DNA from 2 places in the Streptomyces griseochromogenes genome. Region 2 is predicted to be linked to the other one. Evidence: riboswitches for the same ligand, from Rfam matches in the RefSeq annotation. Region 2 holds a riboswitch; the other holds the start of a gene.

Region 1 (4,403 bases), 5.0 Mb from region 2:
CACCGTGCTCGCGGTGGGCGGCAGCGCGCCGCGCGGCCCCGGCGCCGCCCTCGCCGTCGACAGCGCGGGCACGGTCATCGGCTCGGTGTCCGGCGGTTGTGTGGAGGGCGCGGTCTACGACCTGTGCCGGGAGGCGCTCCAGACGGGCGAGAGCGTCACGGAACACTTCGGCTACAGCGACGAGGACGCCTTCGCCGTGGGACTGACCTGCGGCGGGACGATCGATGTGCTGATCACGCCGCTGGGCGGGCACGCGCCCGCCCGGACCGTCCCGGCGTCGGCCCTGTCGGCCGCGGGCCGGGGCGAACCGGTCGCCCTGGCCCGGGTCGCCCGCGGGCCGGCGGAACTGCTCGGCCGGGCCCTGCTGGTGCGAGACGACGGCACCTACGAGGGCGCTCTCGGCTCGCACCCGGAGCTGGACCGGACGGCGGCCGCCGAGGCCCGGGCGCTGCTGGAGGCGGGGCGGACCGGCACCGTGGACATCGCCGAGGACGGCTCGCACTGCCCCGGCGGCCTCACCCTGCTGGTCGAGTCGAACGTGCCGCCCCCGCGCATGATCGTCTTCGGCGCGGTGGACTTCGCGTCGGCGCTGGCGCGGGCCGGCAAGTTCCTCGGCTACCACGTGACCGTCTGCGACGCCCGCCCCGTCTTCGCCACACCTGCCCGCTTCCCCGACGCCGACGAGGTGGTCGTCGACTGGCCGCACCGCTACCTGCGCCGCACCGGGACCGACGCCCGCACGGTCCTGTGCGTGCTCACCCACGACGCGAAGTTCGACATACCGCTGCTGAAGGCGGCCCTCGGGATGCCGGTGTCGTTCGTCGGTGCGATGGGCTCGCGCCGCACCCACGAGGAACGCCATCGGCGGCTGCGGGAGGAAGGCGTGACCGAGCGCGAGTTGGCCCGGCTGCGGTCCCCGATCGGCCTTGACCTCGGCGCCCGCACCCCGGAGGAGACCGCCCTGTCGATCGTGGCGGAGATCGTCGCCGCCAGGCGCGGCGGGACGGGCGTTCCCCTGACCGGCACGAACACACCGATCCACCGTGACCGGGACCGACACGGCGGTGCGACGGCCGCCTGAGCGGCTGCCCGAGCGGCCGGGAGGCGGTCCCTCCCGGCCGCTCAGGAGTGCGGGCACAGGACGAAGTCGTCGTAGGCGCGCCGGGTCAGGTCGTCGCCGAGGCCGGTGAGCGCCTCGCGGATCCGGCGGAGGCGGGCGGGCGGCAGCTGGAGCGGGGGCTCGTCGGGCTGGTAGGTGGTGCGGACCGGATAGTCCACGCCCGGTTCGGTCGTCATCTCGATGTGGCAGCCGAGCACATGGGTGACCGGCCGGCTGTCGGCGAACTCGATCAGCCGGTCGATGCTGCGCGCGAAGGCGGGCACGTCCTGGATGTAGAGCCGCCCCGGATAGACGCTGTCACCGGTCAGCAGGAGGCCGGTGGCCGGGTCGTAGTAGGTGACCGCCGCCTCGTGGTGGCCCGGCGTGGCCAGGCACTCCAGCTCCCGGCCGCCCAGATCGACGACGGCGACGGCGTCCGGGTCCGTGTCGAACCCGAAGTACCGCCAGGCGGTGGAAAGGCCGGCGCCGACCACCGTGGTGCCGGGGCGGCCCGCGAACTGGGCGTCGCCCGCGATGTGGTCACCGTGCCCGTGGGTGTGCAGCACGAGCAGTTGGTAGTCCTCCCGGGGATGCCGGGCGAGCCAGTCCGCGAGGAGCCCGTCGACCACGTGGCGCAGCGGGAAGAACTCGGCGGACTCGGTGGCGCCGGTGTCGATGAGCACCGCCCGCTCGTTTCCGCACAGCAGGAACAGGAACGGCGCCTCGTAGTGGACCGCCATGTTCTGCCGCAGGATGAAGGTGTGCTCGTCGTACGCGTGGACCTGGATGTCCGGGTCGGTGTTGTGCTTCGCCGACGGCGAGCCGTGGATCCACCTCACGTCCAGCGGGCGCGCCCGTGGAGGGGCGCCAGTGAAGTCGATCAGCCGCGTACGGGCGTCCACGATGCCTCCGCGCGTGCGTCGTCTTGGCGGGCCGGGTACGGCGCACATCTCGTCCGGGGCAGGCACGTCCGAGCCTCCGACGGGACGCTACCACGCCGTCCTGCGGGTGAGACCGGACGGCGGCCCGCGCCGATCCCCTGGCATCCGGCCGTCACCGGCGAGTCCGGAACACCGCCGTGCGGGCCGTGACACCCGCCGGCGTCAACACGGCTCGGCGCCCTCGCCCGACCCGGCCCGCGGCGGATGCGGCACGGATGGTTCCTCGGCGAGCAGACAGGCCGTGAGCGCCGCGGTGTCGTCCTGCAACTGGTTGTGGCTGTAGGCCAGCAGGTCGTGGTGGAGCTGCTCCAGCAGCTCCCGGGGCGGCAGGGGGCCCCAGGAACGGAGGCGCTGGAGAAGGGGGTAGAAGGAGCCGGAGGAGTCGCGGGTCTCCGTGATGCCGTCCGTGTACAGCAGGATCTGGTCGCCAGGACGGAAGTCGTAGACGTCGACCTGATAGGGGTCGTCGACGAGCATGCCGAGGTTCAACGGAGGGCCCGACCGCCCTCGGTCCAGCTCACGCGCCTCGTCGCGGCGGATGAGGATGGGCGGCGGATGGCCGCAGTTGACGACGCGTACGACATGTCCCTCGGGTGGGATCTCGGCGAAGACGGCGGTCACGAACCGTTCGCCCAGCTCGCTTCCGCCGAGCCGGTCCGCCCTGCGGTCCATGCTCGTCTCCACGCGGTCCGCCAGGGAGGCGAGGTCGGGTTCGTCGTGCGCGGCCTCGCGGAACGCGCCGAGCATGGCGGCGGCGGTCTCGACCGCGAGCAGACCCTTGCCGCGGACATCGCCGATGAGCAGACGGACCCCGTACGAGGTGGGGACGGCCTCGTAGAGGTCGCCGCCGATGCGTGCCTCCGCGGCGGCGGAGAGGTAGAGGCTCTCCAGGAGAAGGTTGCCGATCCGGCGCGGAACCGGTCTGAGCAGGACGCGCTGGGCGATCTCGGCGACGAAGCGCACATCGGCGAGCGTGCGCTCACGGCGGGTCCGATGGGAGGCCAGGACCGTGCCGAGGGCACCCACCAAGGCGGTGCAGATGTAGGAGGCCACGTAGTGGCGGTCCCACAGGTACCCGACGGACCGGCCCGCGCAGCACGGAGTACCGGCCAGCACTCCTTCGAAGAGCACGGCGAACACCGTGGCGCCGGCGACCACCAGGGGCCCGTGCGCGAACGCGGCCACCAGAGGTACGGCGATCAGTGCGAAGCTCACCGGCCAGTCCACCGGCGTAAGGGGTTCGACCGCCAGAAGGGCCATGACGTACAGGATCGGAAGCCATCGCATCCACCCCGGAGGCGCGGACAGCCGAGTCCGTGCGGCCATCTCGGCCTCGGGCTCCCGAACGGCGCGCCCGTTCCTCACCAGTCGCTCCTGCGCGCGGAAGCCGTGGAAGCTGCCAGAGCGGCCCGGAAGACGTGCCCTGCGGGGGCACGGCATGCCCGACGGTTCGGCTTACGCGGCCTTCGCACTGCGGACTCCTGTCACACGACCCCGACAAGAGGTCCAGCCTCCAGCGCCGGGCCTCGGCGCACCGGTGATTGCTCCACCTGGCGGCATGTTCGTCCCGCCCGTTCGTCGCCCCTGCCGCACACGGCGCCTCGCCCCGCGACTTCGGTCCGGAGCCGGTGCGCGGGCGCGGCGTGGAGTATAGTATTCATCGACCGATGAATTAATGGTCTCGTGAAGGGCAGGACTGCCATGGAACGGACCACATGCTGTGTGGTGGGAGGCGGCCCCGCGGGCATGGTGCTCGCCCTGCTGCTGGCCCGGGCCGGAGTCGCGGTGACGGTCCTGGAGAAGCATGCCGACTTCCTGCGTGACTTCCGCGGCGACACCGTCCACCCCTCAACCCTCGCGCTGCTCGACGAATTGGGTCTGGCCGAGCGCTTCGCCCGGCTGCCGCAGCGCCGGGTACGCACCGTCCAGCTGCCCGTCGGAGCCGGCCGCTCACCGGTCACGATCTCCGACCTCACCGTGCTGCGAGGCCCCTACAACTACGTGGCGATGGTGCCCCAGTGGGATCTGCTGGACCTCCTCGTGGACGAGGCCCGGCGCGAACCGTCCTTCGACCTGAGGATGAGCACCGAGGCGACCTCCTTCCTCGTCGAGTCCGGCCGGGTGGCCGGGGTGCGCTACCGCACCGCGGACGGCCGCGCCGGCGAGCTGCGGGCCGTCCTCACCGTCGCCTGCGACGGCCGCGGCTCACTGGCCCGCTCCCGGCCGGAGCTGGGACTGCGCCGCTTCGTCTGCCCGATGGACGCCTGGTGGTTCCGCCTGCCGCGGCACGAGGGCGACCCGCGCGGACTCGTCGGCGGCGCCGGTGACCGCTTCCTGACCGCCATGATCGACCGCGGCGACTA
Region 2 (4,403 bases):
GACGCCCAGCACGCCGTCCTGGCCGCCGAGGACCGCGACTTCTACACCGAGTCCGCCGTCGACCCCAAGGCCATGCTCCGCGCCGGCTGGAACACCGCCACCGGCAAGGGCAAGCAGTCCGGCTCCACCATCACCCAGCAGTACGTGAAGAACTACTACCTGGCCCAGGAACAGACGATCACCCGCAAGGCCAAGGAATTCTTCATCTCGATCAAGCTGGACCAGAACAAGTCGAAGGACCAGATCCTCGAGGGCTACCTCAACACCAGCTACTTCGGCCGCAACGCCTACGGCATCCAGGCCGCGGCCCAGGCCTACTACGGCAGGGACGCCACCGACCTCGACCCGGCCCGCGCCGCCTACCTCGCCGCCCTCGTCAACGCCCCGAGCGAGTACGACGTCGTCGCCCACCCCGAGAACAAGTCCGCGGCCCTCGCCCGCTGGAACTACGTCCTGGACGGCATGGTCAAGAAGGGCTGGCTCAGCGAGGCCAAGCGCACCGGCATGAAGTTCCCCATGCCGAAGGAACAGACCGTCTCCACCGGCCTGTCCGGCCAGCGCGGCTACCTCGTCGAGGCGGTCAAGCACTACCTGACCACCAACAACATCATCGACCCCGACAAGCTGGCCCTGGGCGGCTACCGCATCACCACGACCTTCCAGAAGGACAAGCAGAACGCCTTCGTCAAGGCCGTGAACGACCGGCTGATGTCCAAGCTGGACAAGAAGAACAACAAGGTCGACAACAACGTCCGCGCCGGCGGAGCCTCCGTCGACCCCAAGACCGGCAAGGTCGTCGCCATGTACGGCGGCATCGACTACGTGAAGCAGTACACCAACGGTGCCACCCGCGGTGACTTCCAGGTCGGCTCCACCTTCAAGCCGTTCGTCTTCACCTCCGCGGTCCAGAACGGCTCGACCACCCAGGACGGCCAGACCGTCAGCCCCAACACCTACTACGACGGCACCAACAAGCGCCCCGTACAAGGCTGGAGCGGCGGCCCCTACGCCCCCGAGAACGAGGACTCCAAGTCCTACGGCGACATCACCGTCCGCAAGGCCACCGACCTGTCGGTCAACACCGTGTACGCCCAGATGGCCGTCGACGTCGGCCCCGCCAAGGTCAAGCAGACCGCCGTCGACCTCGGCATCCCCTCCGACACCAAGGACCTCCAGCCCTACCCGTCCATCGCCCTCGGCACCGCCACCGCCAGCGTCCTCGACATGGCCGAGGCGTACGCGACCCTCGCCAACCACGGCAGGCACGGCACGTACACGATGATCGAGAAGATCACCAAGGAGGGCACCGAACAGGTCAAGCTGCCCGACGAGCCGGTCAAGCAGGCCGTCAGCCGCGAGGCCGCCGACACCACCACCTCCGTCCTGCAGAGCGTGGTCGACAACGGCACCGCCACCGCGGCACAGGAGGCCGGCCGCCCCGCCGCGGGCAAGACCGGCACCGCCGAGGAGGACACCGCGGCCTGGTTCGCCGGCTACACCCCCGAACTCGCCACCGTCGTCTCCGTCATGGGCCAGGACCCGGTCACCGCCGGCCACAAACCGCTCTACGGCGCACTGGGCCTGCCCCGCATCAACGGCGGCGGCGCACCCACCGAGATCTGGGCCCAGTTCACCCGCAACGCACTCAAGGGCAAGCCGGTCTCCGACTTCGACCTAGAACTCCAGCAGGGCGCCGACGTCCAGGCTCCCCCCTCGCAGGCCCCGTCCACACCCGGCACCACCGGAACCCAGGACAACGGCGGCACCACCGGCACCCCCACGGACGGCGGCAAGCCGACCCACGGCACGACCGGCGGTGACACCACCGGCACCCCCACCAACGGCGGCACGACCGGCGGTACCCCCACGACGAACGGCGGTGCGACCACCGACGGCGGCGGCACCACCACCACGGGCGGCGGCACACCCGGTGGTACCGACGGCGGTGGCACGACCACCGGCGGCGGCGCACCAGGCGGTACCGACGGGGGCGGCACGACCACCGACGGCGGAACCGACGTCGGCACCACGGACGGCGGCGTCACAGCGGGCCAACCACAGTGACCGGCTAGCGACCTTCAGTGACCGCTGGTCGCCTTCAGCCCCACCACGGCGACCAGCAGCAGACAGACGAAGAAAATCCGGGCGGCGGTGACCGGCTCACCCAGCACCACCATGCCGAGCACCGCCGCCCCGGCCGCCCCGATCCCCACCCACACGCCGTACGCCGTACCGATCGGCAGGGACTTCGCGGCGTACGACAGCAACACCATGCTGGCGACGATCCCGGCACCGGTGAGCACACTGGGCACGAGCCGGGTGAATCCGTCGGTGTACTTCATCCCGATCGACCAGCCCACTTCCAGCAGACCGGCGACCACAAGCAGCACCCAGGCCACGACAAACACCTCCGAGACGAGAACGACTCTTCTTCGGTGCGTCGTCTTTGCCTGCATCCCGGTACGGCGCGTCTCGTCGGGCTCCTTCGAACATAGCAAAGGGACGACAAAAGGGGCTGGTGACAACAGTCACCAGCCCCCATCGGCCATCGAATCGACCGAATCAGAGGTACAGGCCGGTGGAGTCCTCGCCGCCCTCGAACCGGTCCGCGGCCACCGCGTGCAGATCGCGCTCCCGCATGAGCACATACGCCACGCCCCGCACCTCGACCTCGGCACGGTCCTCCGGGTCGAACAGAACACGGTCGCCGGGCTCCACCGTCCGCACGTTCTGCCCGACCGCGACGACCTCGGCCCAGGCCAGCCGCCGCCCGACCGCCGCGGTCGCGGGAATCAGGATGCCGCCGCCCGACCGCCGCTCGCCCTCACCCGTGTCCTGCTTGACCAGCACCCGGTCATGCAGCATCCGAATGGGCAGCTTGTCGTGCTGAGGGTTGCTCTGCTGGTTTCTGTTGGCGCTCACGCCTCGAACCTACCTGCCTCGGACCCGCCCGTACGACCCAGGACCACCCGCTCGACTCCGCCTTGTCAGCTCTTGCGCCGCCGTGACCCGAGGGCGAGCAGCCCCACCACACCCACGACGACAAGCGCGACAGGGACGACCCGCTCCAGCCTGGGCGCGCCCTCCTCGTCCACGAACTGCGCCCGCACCTCACTCACCACCCGATTGACCTGGACATAAGCCCGCCCGACCGTGTGATCGACATTGGCGACGACCTTGGCCTTGGCATCCCCGACGATCGTCTTCGGATGCACCCGCACCCCGATCTCGTCGAGCGTCTCGGCCAGCACGTCACGGCGGCGCTTGATGTCCGCCTCGATCTGCGCCGGGGTTCTGGTGTCCGACGTGTCCGCCACCGTACGGCCTCCGAAGTCTCCTGATGCTGTCCTGGACAGTCTGTCAGCTCCACCCCCCGCCGCGCCGCAACGCCCCCCGTTACGCTGGACCGATGAGCGAGCGACTCCAGCCCGGGGACGTGGCCCCCGCCTTCACCCTCCCGGATGCCGACGGCAACGAGGTGTCCCTTTCCTCCCACAAGGGCCGCAAGGTCATCGTCTACTTCTACCCCGCGGCCCTGACCCCCGGCTGCACCAAGCAGGCCTGCGACTTCACGGACAACCTCTCCCTCCTGGCCGGCGCCGGCTACGACGTCATCGGCATCTCTCCCGACAAGCCGGAGAAGCTGGCCAAGTTCCGCGAGCAGGAGTCCCTGAAGGTCACCCTCCTCGCCGACCCCGACAAGAAGGTCCTCGACGCCTACGGCGCCTTCGGCGAGAAGAAGAACTACGGCAAGACGTACATGGGCGTCATCCGCTCCACGGTCGTCGTGGACGAGGAGGGCAAGGTCGAACGGGCCCTGTACAACGTCCGCGCGACGGGCCACGTAGCCAAGATCATCAAGGACCTGGGGATCTGAGTCCCTGAGGGCAATTTCCTCCTGCTGAACAGCCCGCGCCGGGATGCCCCGGCGCGGGCTGTTTCCATTCCGGGCGTGACTGTCCGATAAACGGTTAGTTACTCCGTGCGAGCTGCGAATGCGCAGCCGGAACGGAGGGGGACTCGATGGGGGCCAGTGCGTACACCAAGGAGCGGCTGGAGGAGGCGGCTCGCGGGGCGCGGACGCTGTCGGAGGCGTTGGAGCGGTTAGGGGTGGACCCGAAGAGCTCGACGCGGCGGTACGTGCTCGGGCGGATGAGGAAGCTGGGAGTGGATGTGTCGCACTTCGAGCGGGAGGGGGTGAGGTGGACACGGGAAATCCTTGAGCAGGCGGTGGCCGCCTCCACGAACATGTGCGAGGTACTGCGGCGGCTCGGGCTGGAGGTCGTGGGCGGTCACCACACGCAAATCAGTCGGCGGATCAAGGCGTATGGGATCGATACTTCGCACTTCCAGGTGCCACCGCGAGGTGTCGACGCCAGGCCTCGTCGGACGGCAGAAGCCGT

What was found. A riboswitch is a leader RNA that binds a small molecule or an ion and turns the genes downstream of it on or off. The one in region 2 is predicted to bind guanidine.
Region 1: another riboswitch for guanidine. It lies ahead of AVL59_RS19760 (MBL fold metallo-hydrolase); the one in region 2 lies ahead of sugE (quaternary ammonium compound efflux SMR transporter SugE).

What each region holds. Positions count from the first base shown of each region.
Region 1 is NZ_CP016279.1:4,660,419-4,664,821, forward strand. Features, by position in the region: gene AVL59_RS19755 (XdhC family protein) at 1-1,081, shown strand, start outside; gene AVL59_RS19760 (MBL fold metallo-hydrolase) at 1,123-2,001, opposite strand; guanidine-III (ykkC-III) riboswitch at 2,014-2,081, opposite strand; gene AVL59_RS19765 (PP2C family protein-serine/threonine phosphatase) at 2,203-3,300, opposite strand; gene AVL59_RS19770 (FAD-dependent oxidoreductase) at 3,742-4,403, shown strand, end outside.
Region 2 is NZ_CP016279.1:9,684,568-9,688,970, reverse strand. Features, by position in the region: gene AVL59_RS42220 (transglycosylase domain-containing protein) at 1-2,064, shown strand, start outside; gene sugE (quaternary ammonium compound efflux SMR transporter SugE) at 2,079-2,399, opposite strand; guanidine-III (ykkC-III) riboswitch at 2,435-2,506, opposite strand; gene AVL59_RS42210 (GroES family chaperonin) at 2,563-2,865, opposite strand; gene AVL59_RS42205 (DUF3618 domain-containing protein) at 2,988-3,317, opposite strand; gene bcp (thioredoxin-dependent thiol peroxidase) at 3,410-3,877, shown strand; gene AVL59_RS42195 (HNH endonuclease signature motif containing protein) at 4,024-4,403, shown strand, end outside.